4 regions of the Streptomyces sp. NPDC026672 genome follow, and region 1 is predicted to be linked to each of the others. Evidence: riboswitches for the same ligand, from Rfam matches in the RefSeq annotation. Region 1 holds a riboswitch; each other region holds the start of a gene.
What was found. A riboswitch is a leader RNA that binds a small molecule or an ion and turns the genes downstream of it on or off. The one in region 1 is predicted to bind cobalamin.

Region 1 (5,254 bases):
CTCCTCGAACAGCTGACGGCTCAGGTAGAGCCGCGCCTCGGGGGAGTTGATGTGCTTGTAGAGGGTGAGCACCAGGTTGTTCGCCACGATCGAGTCGCCCGTCGCGAAGAACGCGACCAGCCGGCCGATCAGATGCTGTTCGGCGGGCGTGAGCCTGGCCAGGTCGGCGACGTCCGAGTGGAGGTCGACCTCCTCGACGGTCCAGGTGTTCTTGATGGCGTCCCGGTAGCGCTCGTAGAAGTCCGGGTAGCGCATGGGGCGCAGCGTCAGCTCGAAGCCGGGGTCGAGCAGACGGGTGTCGCGGGTGGTCACTGGCATGCCTCGCAGGACTCGGGGTTTTCGAGGGAGCAGGCGACCGCGTCGGGGTCGGCGATCTGCTGCACGGGGATCGGGGCCTGGGCGCGCGCGGCGCGGGCGATGCGGGTCGCCGGGCGCGAGCGCAGGTAGTACGTCGTCTTCAGACCGGACTTCCAGGCGTACGCGTACATCGAGGAGAGCTTGCCGATGGTCGGCGTCTCCATGAAGAGGTTCAGCGACTGCGACTGGTCCAGGTACGGGGTGCGGGCCGCCGCCATGTCGATCAGGCCGCGCTGCGGGATCTCCCACGCCGTGCGGTACAGGGCGCGCACGTCCGCCGGGATCCAGGTGAAGTCCCGCACCGAGCCGTTGGACTCGCGCAGCGCCTCGCGGGTGCGGGCGTCCCAGACGCCCAGCTCCTTGAGGTCCCGCACCAGGTACGAGTTGACCTGGAGGAACTCGCCGGACAGCGTCTCGCGCTTGAACAGGTTGGAGACCTGGGGCTCGATGCACTCGTACACGCCCGCGATGGACGCGATGGTGGCGGTCGGGGCGATCGCGAGCAGCAGGGAGTTGCGCAGGCCCGTCACGGCGATCCGCTCGCGCAGGGCCGCCCAGCGCTCGGGCCAGGCGGGTTCGACGCCGTAGTGGTCGGGGTGCAGGACGCCCCGGGCCGTGCGGGTCTTCTCCCAGGCCGGGAGCGCGCCGCTCCGCTCGGCGAGGTCGGCGGACGCCTCGTACGCGGCGAGCATGATCCGCTCGGCGATCCGCGTGGACAGATCCCTGGCACCGGGCGAGTCGAAGGGCAGCCGCAGCTTGAAGAAGACGTCCTGGAGGCCCATCGCCCCGAGGCCGACCGGCCGCCACTTGGCGTTGGAGCGGCCCGCCTGCTCGGTCGGGTAGAAGTTGATGTCCACGACCCGGTCGAGGAAGGTGACGGCGGTGCGGACCGTGTCGTCCAGGCGCTCCCAGTCGATGTCCCCGTCCACGACGAACGCGCCCAGGTTCACCGAGCCGAGGTTGCAGACCGCCGTCTCCCCGTCGTCCGTGACCTCCAGGATCTCCGTGCAGAGGTTGGAGGAGTGGACGACGTGGCCCGGCGTCGCCGTCTGGTTGGCGGTGCGGTTGGCGGCGTCCTTGAAGGTCATCCAGCCGTTGCCGGTCTGGGCGAGGGTGCGCATCATGCGGCCGTACAGCTCGCGGGCCGGCAGGGTCTTCTTCGCGAGCCCGCGGGCCTCGGCGGACCGGTACGCGGTGTCGAACTCCTCGCCCCACAGATCGACCAGTTCGGGCACGTCCGACGGGGAGAACAGCGACCACTGCCCGTCGGTGTCGACCCGGCGCATGAACTCGTCCGGGATCCAGTGCGCGAGGTTGAGGTTGTGCGTGCGGCGGGCGTCCTCGCCGGTGTTGTCGCGCAGCTCCAGGAACTCCTCGATGTCGGAGTGCCAGGTCTCCAGGTAGACGGCGGCGGCCCCCTTGCGCCGACCGCCCTGGTTCACGGCGGCCACCGAGGCGTCCAGGGTCTTCAGGAACGGGACGATGCCGTTGGAGTGCCCGTTGGTGCCGCGGATCAGGGAACCGCGCGAGCGGACGCGGGAGTAGGCGATGCCGATGCCGCCCGCGTGCTTCGAGAGGCGGGCCACCTGGTGGTAGCGGTCGTAGAGGGAGTCCAGCTCGTCCTTCGGGGAGTCGAGGAGGTAGCAGGACGACATCTGGGGGTGCCGGGTGCCGGAGTTGAACAGGGTGGGGGAGGAGGGCAGGTAGTCGAGGCGGCTCATCAGGCCGTAGAGCGCGGCCACCTCGTCGACGGCCCGGCCGGTGTCGTCCTCGGCGAGGCCGGCGGCGACGCGCAGCATGAAGTGCTGGGGCGTCTCGACGACCTTGCGGGTGTGGGGGTGGCGCAGCAGGTAGCGGCTGTACAGGGTGCGCAGGCCGAAGTAGCCGAAGCGGTCGTCGCCGTCCCGGTCGATCAGCGCGTCCAGGCGCTCGGCGTGCAGCCGGACGAACGCGGCGGTGCGGTCGGCGATCAGCCCCTCGCGGTGGCCCGCGGCGACCGACCCGGTGAACGAGGTGACACCCTGCGAGGCGGCCTCGGCGCGGATGCCGATGGCCAGCAGGCGGGCGGCGAGCCGGGAGTAGGCGGGGTCCTCGGAGATGAGGCCGGCGGCCGCCTCCGTGGCCAGCTCCCGCAGCTCCGCCCCGTCCGCGTGGGCCGACCGGCCGCGCAGCGCGGCGGCGGCGACCCGGCCGGGGTCGGCGTCGGGGAGGTCGGCGGTCAGCTCGGTCAGGGTCCGCAGCAGGGCGCTGCCGGGGCCGTCGGCCTCCGGGGCCGGGGCGGTCACTCCGGTGGCTGAGACCGGGTCTGCTGGCGCGATGGTCACGTGGGGCTCTCCCTCGCTCGGCACGGGGCCTCACGGGGGCAGGGGGACGCACACGAGCGCACACGGCGTCGCATCCGCCGGCCCATTCCACGAGGCCCGGACGTCAGGGCACCCGGACCGGACGGCCGGGCGCGCTGTCGGCAGGTCCTCGGACTGAACAGGCGTGCGGAAACACGCAAGTACACCGTTGCGGGACAGTTCCGGATTCGCACCGGATTCCCCTGCGGCGACAGCGAGCAAGAGCATACATCTTGTGCTGCCCCGCGCAGCCACCCCTAGATGTTGTGTCGTCCCGGTCTCAGAGCGTCAACTCATAGGTGAGCAGAGTGAGGTCGTCGAGCTCCGGCAGGGGGTTCCAGTCGCGCTCGGGCGTACGCACGAAACCCAGGCGCGCGTAGACACGGTGGGCGGCGCGCATGGACCGCTGAGTGGACAGCACGACCCGCCCGCACCCTCCGACGCCCCGCGCCCGTTCGACACACGCGCGTACGAGCGCCTCCCCGACGCCCCGGCCGCGGGCGGCGTGGTCGACCGCGAGCATCCGTATCTCGGCCTCGCCGGGACGGGCGATGTCGGCCATGGGGCCGCCGGCCGCCACGAAGGTGACTCCGCCCAGCACGTGTCCGTCGGCCACGGCCACCAGGACGTCCGCGGACGCCGCGCGCCCGGCCACGTTCCGCAGCTCGTCGAGGTACGCGTCGCTCTCGCCGAAGTCGAGGAGGCCGTCGTGGAGATAGGCGCGGGCGGTGATCTCGCCCAGGGGTGCGTAGTCGCCGGGGACGGCGGTGCGGATCGAGAAGTCCATGGCACCGAGTGTGCGGGCGGACAGGACGACGGGCCGCCGATTTTGTCGCTCTCGGCGGCCCGTCGTGGGGTGCTCGTGCCCTCTACCGGGTGTCAGTGGGAGGTGCCCGCAGTGGCCGGCGGGAGTTCCACCGCGACGCCCGCGTCGCCCGCGTCGGCCGTGTAGTCCTCCGGCTTCGTCTCGTCGATGCCCTCGGGGGCCTTGGCCGCGCGCAGGACGAAGGTCAGGACCACCGAGACGACGACGTTCAGGACGAACGCGGTGAGACCGATGTAGCCGATCTCGCCGATGCCGGGGATCTCCTTCGAGGAGCCGCCGAAGTGCTTCTGCGTCGGCGAGGCCACCCCGTACGCGGCGACCGTGCCGTACACCATGCCGACCGCCCAGCCCGCGAGCAGCGCCCAGCGGTGGAACCACCGGGTGAACAGGCCGCCGACCAGGGCCGGGAACGTCTGCAGGATCCAGATGCCGCCCAGCAGCTGGAAGTTGATCGCGACCGTCTTGTCCATGGTCAGGACGAAGACCAGCGCGCCCACCTTCACCAGCAGGGAGACCAGCTTGGAGACCCTGGTCTCCTGCGCGGGCGTGGCGTCCGGCTTGATGAAGTCCTTGTAGATGTTGCGGGTGAACAGGTTCGCCGCCGCGATCGACATGATCGCCGCCGGCACCAGCGCACCGATGCCGATGGCCGCGAACGCCACACCCGCGAACCAGTCCGGGAACATGTTCTCGAACAGCTGCGGGATGGCCAGCTGCCCGTTCTGCACCTTGACGCCCGCCGCGATCGCCATGAAGCCCAGCAGGCCGAGGAGGCCCAGCATCAGGGAGTACAGCGGCAGGATCGTGGTGTTGCGGCGGATCACCTCACGGCTGCGCGAGGACAGCGTGGCGGTGATCGAGTGCGGGTACATGAACAGCGCGAGCGCCGAGCCGAGCGCCAGCGTGGCGTACGTCCACTGGCCGCCCGGGGGCGTGACGACCGCGCCCGCCCCCGCCGCGGTGAACTTGTCGTTCGCCCTGGCGAAGATGTCGTCGAAGCCGCCGAGCTTGATCGGGATGTAGATGATCGCGACGGCGATGACGATGTAGATCAGCGTGTCCTTGACGAACGCGATCAGCGCGGGCGCCCGCAGACCCGAGGAGTAGGTGTACGCGGCCAGCACGCCGAACGCGATCAGCAGCGGCAGGTCCTTGACGAACCAGTTGGTGTTCTCGCCGCCGCCCACGCCCATCACGTCGAGCACCGCCTGGATGCCCACGAGCTGGAGCGCGATGTACGGCATGGTCGCGAGGATGCCGGTGAGGGCCACCGCCAGCGACAGCCCCTTCGAGCCGAACCGGCCGCGCACGAAGTCCGACGGCGTCACGTACCCGTGCCGGTGCGACACCGACCACAGCCGGGGCAGGAACGTGAAGATCAGGGGATAGATCAGGATGGTGTACGGGACCGCGAAGAAGCCGGAGGCGCCCGCCGCGTAGATCGCCGCGGGGACGGCCACGAAGGTGTACGCCGTGTAGAGGTCGCCGCCGAGCAGGAACCAGGTGACCCAGGTGCCGAACGACCGTCCGCCCAGGCCCCATTCGTCGAGGCTGTGCTCGTTGTCGGCCCTGCGCCAGCGCGCGGCCAGGAAGCCCATGACCGTGACGGCCACGAAGAAGAAGATGAAGACGCCGAGCGCGACGCCGTTCACGCCGTCCTTCACTCGGACGCACCGCCCTTCGACGCCGTGCGGCCACGGCCGCGCTGGTCACGCTGCCAGAGCTGGTA
Region 2 (5,254 bases), on a different contig from region 1:
CGCACGGGCCGACGCGGCCGACGTCGAAGAGGCACTGGCGTCGGCGAAGGCGTCGCAGCGGGATTGGGCGGACACCAGCCCGGCGCAGCGCACACAGCTCTTCCGCGACGCCACCCATGTCCTGGACGCCCGCAGGACCGAGATCGTCGAGTGGCTGATCAGGGAGGCCGGAGCGACCCGGGGCAAGGCCGAGCGCGAGTGGACCCAGACCCGGCAGGCCTTCGAGGAGGCCGGATCCATCGCGCACCATGTCGAGGGGAAGATCCTCCCGTCGAACCGTCCGGGCAAGGAGAACCGCGTCTACCGCGTACCGGTGGGCGTCGTCGGTGTGATCAGCCCCTGGAACCTCCCCTTCTACCTGACGGGCCGCGCGATGGCACCCGCGATCGCGCTCGGCAACACGGTCGTGGTCAAGCCCTCGGAGGACACCCCCGTCACCGGCGGTCTGCTGCACGCAAAGATCCTCGAGGAGGCGGGGCTCCCGAAGGGCGTCCTCCATGTGATCACCCACGCGCGCGAGGACGCCGCGGCCCTCGGCGACACGCTCACGGCCAGCGACGTCCCCCGCGTGATCTCGTTCACCGGCTCCACGGCCGTGGGCCGCCACATCACCCGGACTGCGGGCATCAAGCGGCTCGCCCTGGAACTCGGCGGGAACGCCCCGGTCGTCGTCCTCGGCGACGCGGACCTGGAGCAGGCCGTCGACGGCGCCGCCTACAGCGCCTACGCGAACCAGGGACAGATCTGCACCAGCGGGAACCGGCTCATCGTCGAGGCGCCGATCTACGACGCCTTCATCGAGAGGTTCGTGGAGCGCGTCAAGGACCTGCCCTACGGCGACCCTTCGGACCCGAAGACATTCGTCGGACCGGTGATCAACCGCCGTCAACTGGAGGGCATCCGGGCCAAGATCTCGCGGGCCCGGGAGAGCGGGGCCACGGTCCTCCTCGGAGGTGACCCGGTCGGTCCGGCCGGCCTGGTGCTGCCCCCGACCGTCGTCCTCGGCGACTCCGCCACGCCCACGGCCCGGGAGGAGGTCTTCGGTCCGGTCATCACCATCCTGCGGGCCGAGGACGAGTCCGACGCGCTGCGCCTGGCCAACGACACGGAATACGGCTTGTCCAGCGCCGTCTTCACCCGGGACCTCGACCGCGGCGTCCGCTTCGCCCAGCGCGTCGAAGCCGGTATGTCGCACGTCAACGACGCCTCCGCGTACGACGAGCCGCACATGCCCTTCGGCGGGGAGAAGAACTCCGGTGTCGGCCGGTCCGGTGGCGAGTGGATCGTGGACGAGTACACCACCCCGCACTGGATCAGCATTCAGCACACCCCAGCTCCACGGCTACCGTAGCGGCGCCGAACGGCCTGGACGGTTTCGTCTGGACCGGCTGCCCACCCCGGACAGGGGTGCTTGTGGTGGTGAAGCAGGCCCTCGGCCTCGCAGAGCAGTGGCGAAACGTCACGAAACGAATCGCCCGGGGAACCGCGCACCTCCGCCGCGCCCGATCGCGCAGGTCATGCCCGCCGGCGCAGGCTGACACCGGAGCCGGGAATTGCGAGAATGCACCGGTGACCGCCAACCAGACAAAGCGCCGCCGTGACGCCGAGGGAAGCCGGGAGCGGCTCCTGAAGGCCGCGGCCGAACTCTTCGCGGACCGGGGATACGACCAGACGACCGCCCGGGAGATCGGTGAGCGCGCCGAGGTCGACCCCACGATGATCGCGCGCTACTTCGGCGGCAAGGCGCAGTTGTACATCGCCGTCCTCCACGCCGAGCGCGGTGTCGATCCGGCGTCCGACTTCCTCGACCCCGCGCACCTCACCTATCTCGCGGAGAAGGCGACACACCAAGGACCCGGGCCCATCTATCAGGTCGCCGTGGGCCCCTTCGGCGACGCGGCCGCCGATCGCGCGGCCCGCGAGGAACTGCACCACCGGATCGTCGATCCGGTGCGCCGACGGCTCGACGCCCAGGGCGTACAGCACGCCCAACTGCGTGCGGAGCTACTGACGGCCGCGCTGATCGGGGTGTTCCTCGCCCGCGGCACCGACACCCTGCCCGCGCTGAAGGCGGCGCCCCTGCACGAACTCCTGCCCCTGCTCAACACCCTTGTGGGCGCGCAGGACCAGTGACTCCGGCCCGCCGACCTCGCGGGCACGTCACCGTGGACCCCTGCGGTGCACCACCGTTCCTTCGTGTGCCGGAGTGCAGGTGTCGGTATCGATCCCCCCGGAGGCGAGGCGACGGTCGGGGACCTCCTCGCCCGCCGCTGTCGAGACCGGGGCCTGCGGCGTCCGAGCGCTGTCCGTGTCCTGGACGCTCACGATGTCGGTGCCCTGTCGCCCCCGTACATTCCGCGTCGTCCACCCCTTGTTGCCCACCTCACCATCCGGATGCTGGACGTGACACACCGCGTCCGTGAACGGGCCCGTAGGGTGACTGGTGCAGCTGGTTCGCCCCGTCCGCCAGGCGGGATGCGTCGTAAGAGGGAACCCGGTGGAAATCCGGGACTGCCCCGCAGCGGTGAGCGGGAACGACCGCCGTCATACGCACTGGGCCCGACGTACCGGGTCCGGGAAGCGACGGCCAGTAGGAGTCCTCCGTCAGGAGGACGCGCCCGCAAGTCCGAAGACCTGCCCGTTGCCCGCGTACGACCGACTCGTGCGCGGACATCCCGGTGACTTCGTGGGCGGGTCGGCGTACATACCCGGCGGACGACCGCGCTGTGACGCGCGAGGTCGGTTTCCGCCCGGTCCGTCACCCCTTCGCGCTCGCGTCCCGTCACCCGGGATCTCAGGGATTCATCTCGCGAAGGAGATCTCCGTGACCACGAGGACCGCACCCGCGGCAGCACGGGCCACCGTGTACGGCTACCCCCGGCAGGGCCCGGACAGGGAACTGAAGAAGGCCGTCGAGGGCTACTGGAAGGGCCTCGTCACCGCCGAAGCCCTCAAGACCGTGGCCGCCGAACTGCGCAGGACCAACTGGCAGGAGCTGGCCGCGGCCGGCATCCACGAAGTGCCCACCGGTGACTTCTCGTACTACGACCACGTCCTGGACACCACCGTCATGGTCGGCGCGATCCCCGCACGCCACCGTCCCGCCGTCGCAGCGAACGCCCTGGACGGCTACTTCGCCATGGCCCGCGGCACCCGGGACGTGGCCCCGCTGGAGATGACGAAGTGGTTCGACACGAACTACCACTATCTCGTACCCGAGTTGGGCCCTGACACCGTGTTCACGGCCGACCCCACCAAGCAGGTCGCGGAACTGAAGGAAGCCCTCGCCCTCGGGCTCAGCGCCCGTCCGGTGCTTGTCGGGCCGGTCACCTACCTCCTGCTCGCCAAGCCCGCCCCGGGCTCACCGGCGGACTTCGACCCGCTCACCCTCCTCGACCGGCTACTGCCGGTGTACGCCGAAGTCCTCGCCGATCTACGCGCGGCCGGCGCCGAGTGGGTGCAACTCGACGAACCCTCCCTCGTCCAGGACCGCTCCCCGGCCGAACTGAACGCCGCCGCGCACGCCTACCATGACCTCGGCGCTCTCACGGACCGGCCCAAGCTCCTGGTCGCCTCGTACTTCGGCCGGCTCGGCGACGCGCTGCCGCTGCTGGCCAAGGCTCCCGTCGACGGGCTCGCGCTGGACTTCACCGAGTCCGCCGCCGCCAACCTCGACGCGCTCGCGGCCGTCGGCGGTCTGCCCGGCAAGCGGCTCGTCGCCGGCGTCGTCAACGGCCGCAACATCTGGGCCAACGACCTGACCAAGTCCCTGGCCACCCTCGGCACTCTGCTCGGACTGGCCGACCGGGTCGACGTCGCCGCCTCCTGCTCCCTGCTCCACGTGCCGCTGGACTCCGCCCGGGAGCGGGACATCGAGCCGCAGATCCTGCGGTGGCTCGCCTTCGCGAAGCAGAAGACCGCCGAGATCGTCACGCTCACCAAGGGCCTCGCCCAGGGCACCGACGCGATCATCGGCGAACTCGCCGCCAACCGCGCCGACCTGGCCTCCCGCACGACCTCGCCGATCACACGAGACCCGGCCGTCCGGGCCCGCGCCTCCGCCGTCACCGAGACCGACACCCGCCGCTCCCAGCCCTACTCCGAACGCACGGCGGCCCAGCGGGCCCACCTCGGCCTGCCCGTGCTGCCGACCACCACCATCGGCTCCTTCCCCCAGATCGGCGCGCTGCGCACCGCCCGCGCCGATCTGCGAGCGGGCCGGATCGACACGGACGGCTACGAGGAGCGCGTCAGGGCCGAGATCAGGGAGGTGATCTCCTTCCAGGAGAAGGCCGGTCTGGACGTCCTCGTGCACGGCGAGGCCGAACGCAATGACATGGTCCAGTACTTCGCCGAGCAGCTCACCGGCTACCTCGCCACCCAGCACGGCTGGGTGCAGTCCTACGGCACCCGCCACGTCCGCCCGCCGATCCTGGCCGGCGACATCTCCCGCCCCCAGCCGATGACGGTGCGCTGGACGACGTACGCCCAGTCACTCACCGAGAAGCCGGTCAAGGGCATGCTCACCGGACCGGTCACCATGCTCGCCTGGTCCTTCGTCCGCGACGACCAGCCCCTCGGCGACACCGCCCGCCAAGTCGCCCTCGCCCTGCGCGACGAGGTGAACGACCTGGAAGCGGCCGGGACTTCGGTCATCCAGGTCGACGAGCCCGCCCTGCGCGAGACCCTGCCGCTGCGTGCGGCCGACCGCGCCGCGTATCTCGCCTGGGCGACGGAGGCGTTCCGGCTCACCACCGGCGGGGTCCGGCCGGACACCCAGATCCACACCCACATGTGCTACGCCGAGTTCGGTGACATCGTCCAGGCCATCGACGACCTCGACGCCGACGTCATCAGCCTGGAAGCCGCCCGCTCCCACATGCAGGTCGCCCGCGAACTCGCCGCCCACGGCTACCCGCGCGAAGCCGGACCCGGTGTGTACGACATCCACTCACCCCGTGTCCCGAGCGTCGCGGAGGCCGCTGCACTGCTCCGCACCGCGCTGAAGGCGATTCCCGCCGAACGCCTGTGGGTGAACCCCGACTGCGGGCTGAAGACCCGCGACTGGCCCGAGACCCGCCGGTCCCTGGACAACCTGGTCACCGCCGCCCGCACGGTCCGCGAGGAACTCTCCTCGTCCTGACCGCAGGCCCCACCGGCCGGGGGAGGCCGCGCCTGCCGCCCCTCCCCCGGCATCGGCATCGGCATCGGCATCGGCATCGGCATCGGCATCGGCATCGGCGAACGTATCAGC
Region 3 (5,254 bases), on a different contig from region 1:
TCGTGGACCTCGTCGCGGTCCCAGTACGGGTGGCTGCCGGGCGGCACCCGCAGCAGCGACTCCTCTCCCGTCGCCCCGATGTCCCCCACGTCCCGCAGCGGTTCGGTGAGGTCCTTGGCGAGGGCGTGGGCGACGTCGACGCGGAAGCCGTCCACGCCCCGGTCGCACCAGAAGCGCAGCGTGGTGCGGAAGTCGGCGCGGACCTCCTCGTCGTCCCAGTTGAGGTCGGGCTGTTCGGGCGCGAACAGGTGCAGGTACCAGTCGCCGTCGGGCAGCCGCTGCCAGGCGCTGCCGCCGAACACCGACTCCCAGTCGGTGGGCGGGAGTTCACCCCCGGGTCCGCGCCCGGACCGGAAGACGTAGCGGTCGCGGGCCGGGGAGCCGGGCGGCGCGCACAGCGCCTCCTCGAACCAGGGGTGCAGATGCGAGGTGTGGTTGGGGACGATGTCGACGACGACCTTCAGCCCGAGCCGGTGCGCCTCGGCGACCAGCGCGTCGAAGTCGTCCAGGGTGCCGAGCCGCGGGTCGACGCCGCGGTAGTCGGCCACGTCGTAGCCGCCGTCGGCCAGTTCCGACGGGTAGAACGGGCTCAGCCACAGCGCGTCGACGCCCAGCGCGGCGAGGTGCCCCAGCCGCTCGGTGACGCCCTTGAGGTCGCCGAGTCCGTCACCGTCGGCGTCGGCGAAACTGCGCGGATACACCTGGTAGATGACGGCCTGCCGCCACCAGTCGGGGTTCCTGGAGGAGAGGTCGGTCACGCGGGCTCCCTTCGGGGGTGGACAGGGTGAACTCTGTCCACATTGCCGGGATCACGAACCTTCCTCCCGACCGGAGCGGATCATTCCCTGTGTGATGAAGTTGTGACGAACCAGGAAGTGCCCTTGTGTCACGGCAGGTTGACAGCCTTCGCCGGAGCGAACCACCATGAGGGCACGCCGGGGCGCGTGTGACCAATGCGCCCGGTGTCTCTTCTGCTTCGTTACGCCTTCATGGCTTCCGGGACCACGGACCCTCGCGCGTCCGTCCTCCCGGGTTCTGAGATGGGGATTCAGATGTCCATAGCGAGACGTGCCTCCGCGAGCCGCCTGCTGGGGACGGGCGCCGCGACGCTCGCCCTGTGCGCCGCCACCGTCGCCGCCGCGTCCGGCGCCTGGGCCCACGGCGGGTCCCACGGGGGGTCCCACGGAGCGGCCGGCGGCCACGGCTGGAAGTCCGGCGGCTCCTACAAGCCCGGCACCGGCGCCGGGACCGAGACCGGGACCGACCGCTGCGAGTTCTCCCTCGACGGCACCCGCTTCTTCGATTCCGTCCGGGTCGACGACCAGGCCCTCAAGCCCACCGCGGACGGCAAGGTGCACGTCAGCGTGCGCGCCGCCGGTGACGCCGCCTCCTGCACCGCCTCCCTCGCCTCGTACCGCGCCCACGGCGCCACCTTCGCCACCTCCGGCGAGCAGGTCTTCGTCGACTTCGACACGGCGACCGTGAAGCCGGGCGCGACCGACACCCTCGACATCGCCGTGCCGGACGCGGGCTGCTTCGCGCAGATCGACCTGTACCGCGGTGCCGTGAAGTTCGACGGCCGACTGGACACCAAGGACGGCTTCGAGCACGGTCAGCTGCCCAAGGGCCCGGACCGCCCGGTCATCAAGGACAAGCTGATCGCGGCCTGGAACGGCGGCACGAAGGAGTGCACGAGCACCGAGTCGCAGCCGCCGGCCAGCCCGAGCACGCCCGCCACGCCGACCGAGTCCGCCCCGGAGTCCGGCACGCCGTCGACCCCGGCCGAGGAGACGACCCCGCCGGCCGGCGAGTCGACCCCGCCCGCCTCCGGCACGCCGACGGCCGACACCCCGGCGCCGAGCGCGTCCGGCTCGTCGACCGCCCCGGCGCCCGCGCCGAACGGCGGTGGCGGCGACCTGGCGGAGACCGGTGCCAACAGCAACACGGGCCTGATCGCCGGGGGCGCCGCGGTGCTCCTCGTCGGCGGCGGCGCCCTGGTGTTCCTCACCAAGCGCAAGCGCGCGTCCCAGCAGGGCTGATCCCGCGCGGGCGGGCGGCCGGACCCCACGAGGGGGCACCGGCCGCCCGCCCCGTTCGTTCCGCTCCGCACCCTCTGTGATCTTCCCTACCCGTCCCCCGTCGGGCTGGGCGGGAACGGCCCGTGCCGCCTACGGTGGACGGGCCGTGGTGCTCGGGAAGTCGATGGAAGGTCGACGCGGCCCTCGCCACTGTGATCGGGGAGTTCCCGTCCCGTCCGGCAGCAGCCGGGCCACTGGTCCAACGACCGGGAAGGCAGGGACGGCGAAGGCACCACCCCGTAAGCCAGGAGACCGGCCACGGCAGCTCACGAAGTGATCCACGAGGTGCTGGAGCGTGAACCCGATGACCGACGCTGCCGTTTTCCGCTGGCGACGCGAGGACACCGTGCGGGCCGCGGGGCTGCTGGCGGTGATAGCCGCCCTGCACGTCGCCGCCTTCGGGGTCCTCTTCCTCCTGGTCGCCCCCGGGCACTACGAGATCGGCTCCCGGGCGTTCGGGGTCGGCCTCGGCGTCACCGCCTACACGCTGGGCATGCGGCACGCGTTCGACGCCGACCACATCGCCGCGATCGACAACACCACCCGCAAGCTGATGGCCGACGGCAAGCGGCCGGTGTCGGTGGGGTTCTGGTTCGCGCTGGGGCACTCCAGCGTGGTGGTCGTGATGGCCGCGCTGGTGGCGGGCGGCGCGCGGCTCGCGGGCACGCTGATGAACGACGGCTCGCGCACCCACCGGACGCTGGGTCTGGTCGGCACGACCGTCTCCGGGTCGTTCCTCTATCTGATCGCCGCGCTCAACCTGGTGGCCCTGGCGGGCATCCTGCGGGTCTTCCGGGCGATGCGGGCCGGCACCTACGACGAGCGGGCCCTCGAACGGCACCTGGACTCGCGGGGGTTCATGAACCGGGTGCTCGGCCGGCTGACCCGGTCGATCAGCCGGCCCGGTCAGATGTACCCGCTGGGCTTCCTGTTCGGGCTCGGCTTCGACACGGCGACCGAGGTCACGCTGATGGTGATGGCCGGGTCGGGCGCGGCGGCCGGCCTGCCCTGGTACGCGGTGCTGTGCCTGCCGCTGCTGTTCGCCGCCGGGATGAGCCTGTTCGACACGCTGGACGGCACGTTCATGAACTTCGCCTACCAGTGGGCGTTCTCCCACCCGGTGCGCAAGGTGTTCTACAACCTCACGATCACCGGGCTGTCCATCGCGGTGGCGTTCTTCATCGGCACGATCGAGCTGGTCGGCGTGGTGCACGACAAGCTCGGTCTGCGCGACGGGATCACCGACCGGATCGCCGGCCTCGACCTCGACAACGTCGGGTACGTCGTCGTCGCCCTGTTCGTCCTCGTGTGGGCGGCGGCGCTGACGTACTGGAAGGTGGCGAAGGTGGAGCAGCGCTGGGCGGTACCGGCGGGGGAGTAGCGCCCGCCGCCGGTTTCTAGGGAGCCACCGTGTCCAGGTAGAGCCGGACGTAGCGGTCCACGTCGACGTCCAGGGCGACGTCCACGAGGGGCTGTGCGCGGACGCCGTCGTGGATCTCGGACTCGCCGGGGCGCGGGCGGCGGTCCACGACGGTCTGGCCGCGGGTCGGGCCGGGGGCCAGGGACACCTCGACGGGCAGCGGCAGGGTGGTGAGGCCCGCCGGGTCGGCGACCGCGCACACGGCGCCCGCGTCGCCGAGGCCGCCCGCCGGGTCGGCGCCGTCGTCGTAGGGGGAGGCGGGGCGGTGGGCCAGCAGGTCGCCGGCGAGGCGGGCGCCGGGCTCCTCGCTCGCCCGCAGCCGCCGCACCCGGGCGCCCGGCACGACGACCCGGGTGAACACGTCGAGGCCGTACATCGTGATCGGCACGCCCGCGGTGAGCAGGACCGCGGCGGCCTCGGGGTCGTGCCAGACGTTGAACTCGGCGACGGGGGTGGCGTTGCCGCCGGCCACCGCGCCGCCCATGAACACGATCCGCTCGATGTTGCGGGTGACCTCGGGGTGGGTGCGCAGCAGCAGGGCGATGTTGGTGAGCGGGGCGGTCGGGACGAGGGTGACCGGGCGCGGGGAGGCGAGGATCTCGCGGCGCAGCAGGCTCACCGCGTCCAGGTCGACCGGGGTGCGGGTGGGCGCGGGCAGGCCGAGGTCGCCCATGCCGTCCGCGCCGTGCACGTGCCGGGCCGACCGGACGGGCTCGATCAGCGGCCGTTCGGCGCCCCGGGCGACGGGCACGTCCCCGGCGCCGGCCGTCTCCAGCACGGTCAGGGTGTTGCGGACCACGCCGTCCACGTCGGTGTTCCCGGCGACACAGGTGACCGCGCGCAGGTCGATCCCCGGGTGCCGTACGGCGAACAGCAGGGCGAGGGCGTCGTCGACACCGGTGTCGCAGTCGATGATCACGGGAATCCGCGCACTCCTGCCGTCGCTCACTCCGGTGCTCCTTCCACTCCACGGACACGGAACGGGACCGCCCGGCCCCGGAACCCCGACCCTATGCGCCGGTGGGGCGGTTCCCGCTCACCCGTACGGCCCGTCGCGATGGTCGGCGGGGTGCGGTCGTGGTGGCGTGGGAGCTGTCCGGTCGTCGTGCTGTGGTGCCGTGCGGGAGGTTCGTCATGTTCTCGTCCTCGGGTCGCCTCCTGACGGGTGTCGTCGCCCTCGGCGCGCTCCTGGTCGCCGGGTTCTCCGGGTGGCTGGACCGGGAGCCTGCGCCGGGGGCCCGGAAGGCGGCCAGGTCCCCCGCCTCCTCGCCGAGTTCCCCCGGTGCCGAGCCCGGTCTCACCGCCGACCAGGCGCGCTCCGCGCTGATCGGGGACGCCGACCTCGGGGGGTCGTGGACGCCGACCGAGGGCGCCGCGACCTGGCGGGACGGGCTCCTCAAGTCGGCCGCGGCCACGCCGGCCTGCCAGCGCCTGATGGACGTGCTCTACGCCGACGACCTCCTCGGCGACGCCTCGCCGCCGCCCGCCGTGGTCGCCCTCGACGACGGCGAGGACCAGGCGCAACTGCGCTACCAGGTGGCGAGCCGGACCCCGGCGGACGTGGACCGCACGCTGGCCTGGCTGCGGACGCTGCCGCAGGAGTGCGCCGGGTTCACGACGGCCACCGTCGCCGCCGGGCCGCAGAGCGTGCAGGTGGCCCCGGCCGAGTTGCCGCCGCTCGGGGACGACCGCCAGGGACTGCGGGTCACGGTGACCGGGCAGACCCCGGACGAGAACGGCGAGCCCGTGGTCCTCA
Region 4 (5,254 bases), on a different contig from region 1:
GGTCAGGCATGTCGGCGGCGTCGGGTCTGCCAGAGGGCGGCTGCGGTCAGGAGGAGCACGGCGGCTGCGCCGGTGAGGAGGCCGACGGAGGGGCCGCCGGTGTTCTTGTGGGCGGCGGGGGCGGGGGTGTTGTCGCCGTTGCCCTGGCCCTGGTCCTTGTGGTCGGCGATCTGGTCGCCGCAGCCCTTGGCCGGATAACCGGTGATGGCGCAGAGGAGGGCGTTGGTGTCGTAGCGCAGGGGCGGGGCCACCGAGGCCAGCGCCTCCGCGGTCGTCGCGTCGGGCGCCACCCGCGCGCAGGCGGTACGGGGCGCGGGCGGCGTCTCCCCGGCCGGGGCGTCCGCCGCCGTACCGAAGTCGAGCACCAGCGCCACCCGCTTCGCCCCGCCCCGCGCCGGGGTCCCCGCGCAGATCGTCCCGAAGTCCGCGTCGCCGCGCGGGCGTTGGGCGTCGGCGGAGTCCGCGCTCACCGCGAACCTGAACCCCTGCACCTCGCCGTCGGCGGGCCGTGCGGTGGACGGACCCTCGGTGGCGTATGTCCAGCGTGCGCCGTCGCGCTGCCAGAAGGACCAGTAGCGGTAGCCGACGGCATGAGCCTGACCGACGGCGGCCACGAGGACGAACAGGGTGAGCAGCAGGAGGGTGGTGTGGTGGGCGGGGGTGTGGTGAGTGGGGCTGTGGCGGGCGGAGGTGTGATGAGTGGGGCTGTGGCGGGCGGGGCTGCGGCGCGTGGGGGTCACGGCTTGCGCCTCCCGCGGCCGCTGATCAGGAAGCCGATGCCGATGCCGGCGACGAGGAAGGTGCCGACGGTCCACCACACGTTGGTGCCCGAGCCGTCGGAGTCGTGGCCCGAGTCCTTGCCGGAGCTCTTGCCGGAGTCCTTGCTGGAGTCCTTGCCGGAGTTCGTGTCGGCGGCCTTGTTGTCGGCCTTCTCCCCGTCCTTCCCGGCCGTACCCTCCGCGGCGGCAGCGGCAGGCGCCGGTCCGGTCGCGTTCAGGGCGCGGACGAGGTCCGTACCGCCGAAGTCGCGCGGATCGCCCCCGGCGGCGTTGGCCGCGAAGATCAACTGGGCCCAGGCGGCGGGCCCGCTCTGCTCGGCCCAGGCCCCGGCGTTCTTCTCCAACCAGGCCAGCGGCTTCCCGGCCCGCCCGGCACCGCCCTGCGCGGCGAGCGCGACGACCGCGTCGGCGGTGTTGCCGTAGTCGGGCTGGGCGGGGGCGCCGGCGAGGGCGGAGGTGAGGTGGCCGTTGTCGGCCAGGGCCCGGGTGAGGTAGGCGGCACCGTTGGCGGCGGCGCGGTCGGGGGTGGGGGCGCCGGAGTCGGAGCACTGGGTGCTGGATCTGGTGCCGGACCCGGTGCTGGCCCCGGTGGTGGCGCCGGTGGTGGCGCCCCCCTTGCCCGCGTGGTTGATCGCGACCTTGCCTGTGATGTCCATGCCCTTGCCGAGGGCGGCCACGACGGCGGCGGCGGTCGCGTCCGCGTTGGCCGTGAGGGCGCCCTTCTTGTCGGGCTGGTAGGCGAACGCGCCCTGCTTCGCACAGGGCAGGGCGAGCTTGAGCAGGGCGTCGTAGGGGGACTTGCCGTTCTTGACGACGTCCTCCGGTTCGTCCCCGGAGGAGGCGAGCGCGCCGACGACGACGGACGTCGAGTTGGCGTCGCTGGGTCCGCCGGGCGCGTAGCCCCAGCCGCCGTCGGCGTTCTGCACGGACTTGAGCCAGGCCACGGCCCGGCCCGAGACGGCGTCCCGCCCGCCGACGGCCGTGAGCGCCTGGACGGCGGCGGCCGTGCTGTTGCTGTCGACCATGGTCCTGGCGTCGCAGGGCTTGGCGGCCGGGTCGGGCCGGAAGGCGGGGAAGGCGCCGTTCGCACACTGCTGTCCGGCCAGCCAGTCCACGGCCGCGGCGGCGGGCCGCTCACCGACGGAACGCTGCGCGAGCAGGGCGAGGGACTGCCGCCAGACACCGTCGTACTGCGGGTCGGCGCGACCGAAGAGCCCGGAGGGGAGGGCGGGGGTGGGGGACGGAGAAGGGGAGGCCGGGGCGGTGGCCGGGCCGGCGGCGAGGGCCGGGGCGGCGGCGAGGGCGGGGGCGGCCGAAGCGAGGACCCCGACGGTGGCCCCGACCGCGGTTGCGACCGAGATTGCGGCCGTGACGCCGACCGCGGTCAGGGCCGCTGAGCTGCGGTGGACGTTCATGGGTGGGCTGCCTCTCCCTGCGGGTGCGGGTGCGGGAGGCGGGCAGCACGGGACGACGGGACATCCCGGCGGCTCGGCTCCGTAGACCTCGACGGTGCGGCGCGCGGCGGGTGCCGGGCGCGTGGTGAGCCGGTCAACGTTCCGGTCGGGGCGATCCGGCTCACCGCCTCTCGGCGGCTCACGGCTGCGGGTCAGCGCCGGAATTGCACCGGCTTCCCCCCGTACGGGTGTGATGACGACCGACTCACTCTACAAGCCGAAAAAAGATCATGAATTTGGGGGGTTCTTTATCGCTATGTGCGTTTTATCCTGGAAGTGGCCTACGGGACGAGTGAGGGAGTTCGACCGGAGTAGCCGACTCGGGCGCGACGCCGTGGTTAGCTCGCGGCATCCGCTGGGGCCGACGTCGACGGTCGGGCTGAGAGGCCGAACGGCAGTGGTCGGGCCGAACGGCGACCCCTACCACCTGATCCGGACAATACCGGCGAAGGGAACCCGCCTCGTAGGTCCTTCGTGTGCCGGGCCCGGTCACGGAACAAGATTCAGTTCACCGTCGCCGACGAGCCCCTGGTGACCGAACCGTTCACCGACCGCCAGGAGCACTTGGTGATCACGCGACCCGATGCGCAGGCAGGACGCTTTCAGCACCCGCAGGAAGAGCCGGAAGCCGAGGTCGGCGTCGGCCTCCTCGACCACGCCGACCAGGGCGGGCACCAGCCCTGGGAGAGGGACGGTGTCCCAGGCGCCTTTGTCCGCCGCGGCGGTCAGCCGGGGTGCGAAGCGGTCGATGGCCTCCAGCACCGCCTCACGCAGAGCGGAGTCGGCAGGCGGCACGGGCGGGGGCGGACCGAACCCGAAATCCAGCAGACACCGCACGTCCCGGCCGAGCAGGGTGTGCCCCGGCGCGGGAATGTCGGCCACCGAGCGCTCGGCAACGAGGAAGAGGGCTTCCTTGCGACCGACGTCCACAAGACAGTCGAGTTCCGGCACCGTCAGGGTCAGATCCAAGTCATGGCACTGACTGGACATCCAGGAAAGCCCGAATTCAGCGGTCACGATTGTTCTCCAGTTCTTCGGTCGGACGGTGTACTTCATCGGACACACTTGACGTGCCCCGAGGATGCGCGCCTTCAAGGCATTCGTCTCCGATGACAAATGATCCGGCCGGTGTGGAGGAGACCGTGGCCACCTCCACACCGGCCGTAACTTGTTTCGGGCTGCGCTAGCCGTCGAAGACGGCGTCCAGGTCGCTGAGGGCGTACTCGCCATAGTCGAAGGCTGCTGCCAGCTCTACGAACGAGGTGTACTGCTCAGCTGTGATCGCGGCGCGGTGCGATACCTGACGGGCGTTCGGCAGGGCATGCACCAGGAGTCGGAAAGCGAGGTCGGGCGTGCAGGAGCCGACCGTCTTTTCCAGGGTGTCCGCCATTTTCGGGGCCAGGTGGTGACGTACTTCCCGTAGGAGTGCCGTGACTTGGCCGGCGAGTTCGGGTCCGTCGTACTGGTCCGCCGGCGGTAAGTGGCGCGGTGGAGTCCGGCGTGACAGCCAGGCGTCGCAGAGGTCGACCACCTGCCGCATCCAGGCCGAGGCGTCCTCGGCCCCGGCGACCTGGTAGAAGGTCGGACCGCTGTCCGCGCACGATTTCCAGACGGCCGCGTTCTCGTCGGCATCGAGCCCGTCCGCGAGTTGCTGTGCGTCACGGCGTACGAGGAGCACCTCCTCGGGGTCGAGTTCTTCTACGAAGTGGTACGTCACGATGGCGGCAGGCGTCGACCCTGTGTGGTGCGCGTCCTGGTGGAAGAAGCTCATCAGCCACGGGAGGCCAAACATGAACTCACTGAATCGTGCCGTCATCTCTGGCTTTTCCTCCCTTGAAGAAGAAGGGATTTTCGGCTTCGCGGTGACGTGTCTATGACGAGGATGGGGCGAGACTCAGTTCGCCCTCGTCGACGAGGTCCCGGTAGCCGAAGCGTTCGCCGAGTGCCAGGAGTGCATGGTGATCAGGCGGGCTGATGGGCAGGAAGGATGCCTTCAGCACCCGCAGGAAGAGCCGGAAGCCGAGGTCGGCGTCGGCCTTCTCGACGACACCTGTCAGGGCAGGCACCATGCCGGGCAGGGGGAAGATGTCATTCTCCGTTGTGGCTGTCAGTTGGGGTGCCACGCGATTGATCGCCTCTACGACCGCCTCGCTTAGACCGGGGTCGGTGGTCGGTGCGGGTGGGGGTGGAGTGAACCCGGGGTCCGCCCGCTGTTCGGCGTTGAGCCACGCTGTTTCGACCCCGGCCAGCCAGTCCCTCATGCTCTCTTTTTCCCACTTGGGATCGAAGTGCGTTCTGGCCCCGCCGACCCAAACGGTGCGCAGCACGGAGTCATTGAGAGGGGAGTCCAGCAGACGTCGTACGTCCTGGCCAAGCAGGGTGTGGCCCGGGGCGGGTATGTCCGTCACCGAACGCTCGGCGACGAGGAAGAGGGCCTCCTTGCGACCGACATCCACGAGGCAGTCCAACTCCGGCACGGTCAGGGTCTGTTCCATCCAGTCGCACTGCCTGGACATCCAGGAGAGCCCGAACTCAGCGGTCACGATCACCTTTCCGGGCAGGCGGTGGGAACGGTGACGAAGCTGGTGCCTGCCGCGGTGATGCTCTCACCGGCACGGGCACGCCAGCCAGCGGTTTTCCGGCCCCGAACACTCTGTACAGCCATCGCTCAACATTCAGTAGAGGGCGAAGGTTCATGGAAGTCTTTTACGAAGACCGCAGTGCCGTAGGTGTGCCCGTCTGCCTTCTCGGCATGGAAACCCGCCGAGGTGAGGATTCCCAGGAGGGCGTCCCGCATGCAGGTCTGGACCGTTTCGTAATGACGAATTAGATAAGGCAGGTTTGAAGGGGCGACTCCGTCCGCCAGAAGGTTCACGGCGGCGGTTGTCAGTTCGGCCTCCGTGTTCCATTCCACCAGCACACCGCCGACGGCGAGAGGATCCACGTGAACCTCCGCCCCGGGCCTGCCCTCGGACCCGTCTCCGAGGTCACCCCGGTGAACAGGAATCCCGGCTCGGGCCA

Region 2: another riboswitch for cobalamin. It lies ahead of metE (5-methyltetrahydropteroyltriglutamate--homocysteine S-methyltransferase); the one in region 1 lies ahead of AB0F77_RS00045 (ribonucleoside-diphosphate reductase subunit alpha).
Region 3: another riboswitch for cobalamin. It lies ahead of AB0F77_RS32960 (HoxN/HupN/NixA family nickel/cobalt transporter); the one in region 1 lies ahead of AB0F77_RS00045 (ribonucleoside-diphosphate reductase subunit alpha).
Region 4: another riboswitch for cobalamin. It lies ahead of AB0F77_RS16595 (prenyltransferase/squalene oxidase repeat-containing protein); the one in region 1 lies ahead of AB0F77_RS00045 (ribonucleoside-diphosphate reductase subunit alpha).

The regions. Positions count from the first base shown of each region.
Region 1 covers NZ_JBEZXS010000001.1:6,398-11,651, reverse strand. Annotated here, with positions in the region: gene AB0F77_RS00050 (ribonucleotide-diphosphate reductase subunit beta) at 1-318, opposite strand, end outside; gene AB0F77_RS00045 (ribonucleoside-diphosphate reductase subunit alpha) at 309-2,681, opposite strand; cobalamin riboswitch at 2,803-2,937, opposite strand; gene AB0F77_RS00040 (GNAT family N-acetyltransferase) at 2,980-3,486, opposite strand; gene mctP (monocarboxylate uptake permease MctP) at 3,579-5,189, opposite strand; gene AB0F77_RS00030 (DUF3311 domain-containing protein) at 5,186-5,254, opposite strand, start outside.
Region 2 covers NZ_JBEZXS010000007.1:303,229-308,482, reverse strand. Annotated here, with positions in the region: gene AB0F77_RS11355 (aldehyde dehydrogenase family protein) at 1-1,351, shown strand, start outside; gene AB0F77_RS11350 (TetR family transcriptional regulator) at 1,570-2,133, shown strand; cobalamin riboswitch at 2,434-2,657, shown strand; gene metE (5-methyltetrahydropteroyltriglutamate--homocysteine S-methyltransferase) at 2,825-5,143, shown strand.
Region 3 covers NZ_JBEZXS010000038.1:261-5,514, reverse strand. Annotated here, with positions in the region: gene AB0F77_RS32970 (glycoside hydrolase family 13 protein) at 1-758, opposite strand, end outside; gene AB0F77_RS32965 (LAETG motif-containing sortase-dependent surface protein) at 1,053-2,039, shown strand; cobalamin riboswitch at 2,169-2,354, shown strand; gene AB0F77_RS32960 (HoxN/HupN/NixA family nickel/cobalt transporter) at 2,383-3,459, shown strand; gene AB0F77_RS32955 (nucleoside hydrolase) at 3,476-4,447, opposite strand; gene AB0F77_RS32950 (hypothetical protein) at 4,633-5,254, shown strand, end outside.
Region 4 covers NZ_JBEZXS010000012.1:114,690-119,943, forward strand. Annotated here, with positions in the region: gene AB0F77_RS16585 (energy-coupling factor transporter transmembrane component T) at 1-10, opposite strand, end outside; gene AB0F77_RS16590 (SCO2322 family protein) at 3-638, opposite strand; gene AB0F77_RS16595 (prenyltransferase/squalene oxidase repeat-containing protein) at 737-2,194, opposite strand; cobalamin riboswitch at 2,323-2,454, opposite strand; gene AB0F77_RS16600 (hypothetical protein) at 2,723-3,250, opposite strand; gene AB0F77_RS16605 (hypothetical protein) at 3,417-4,025, opposite strand; gene AB0F77_RS16610 (hypothetical protein) at 4,105-4,776, opposite strand; gene AB0F77_RS16615 (hypothetical protein) at 4,902-5,254, opposite strand, start outside.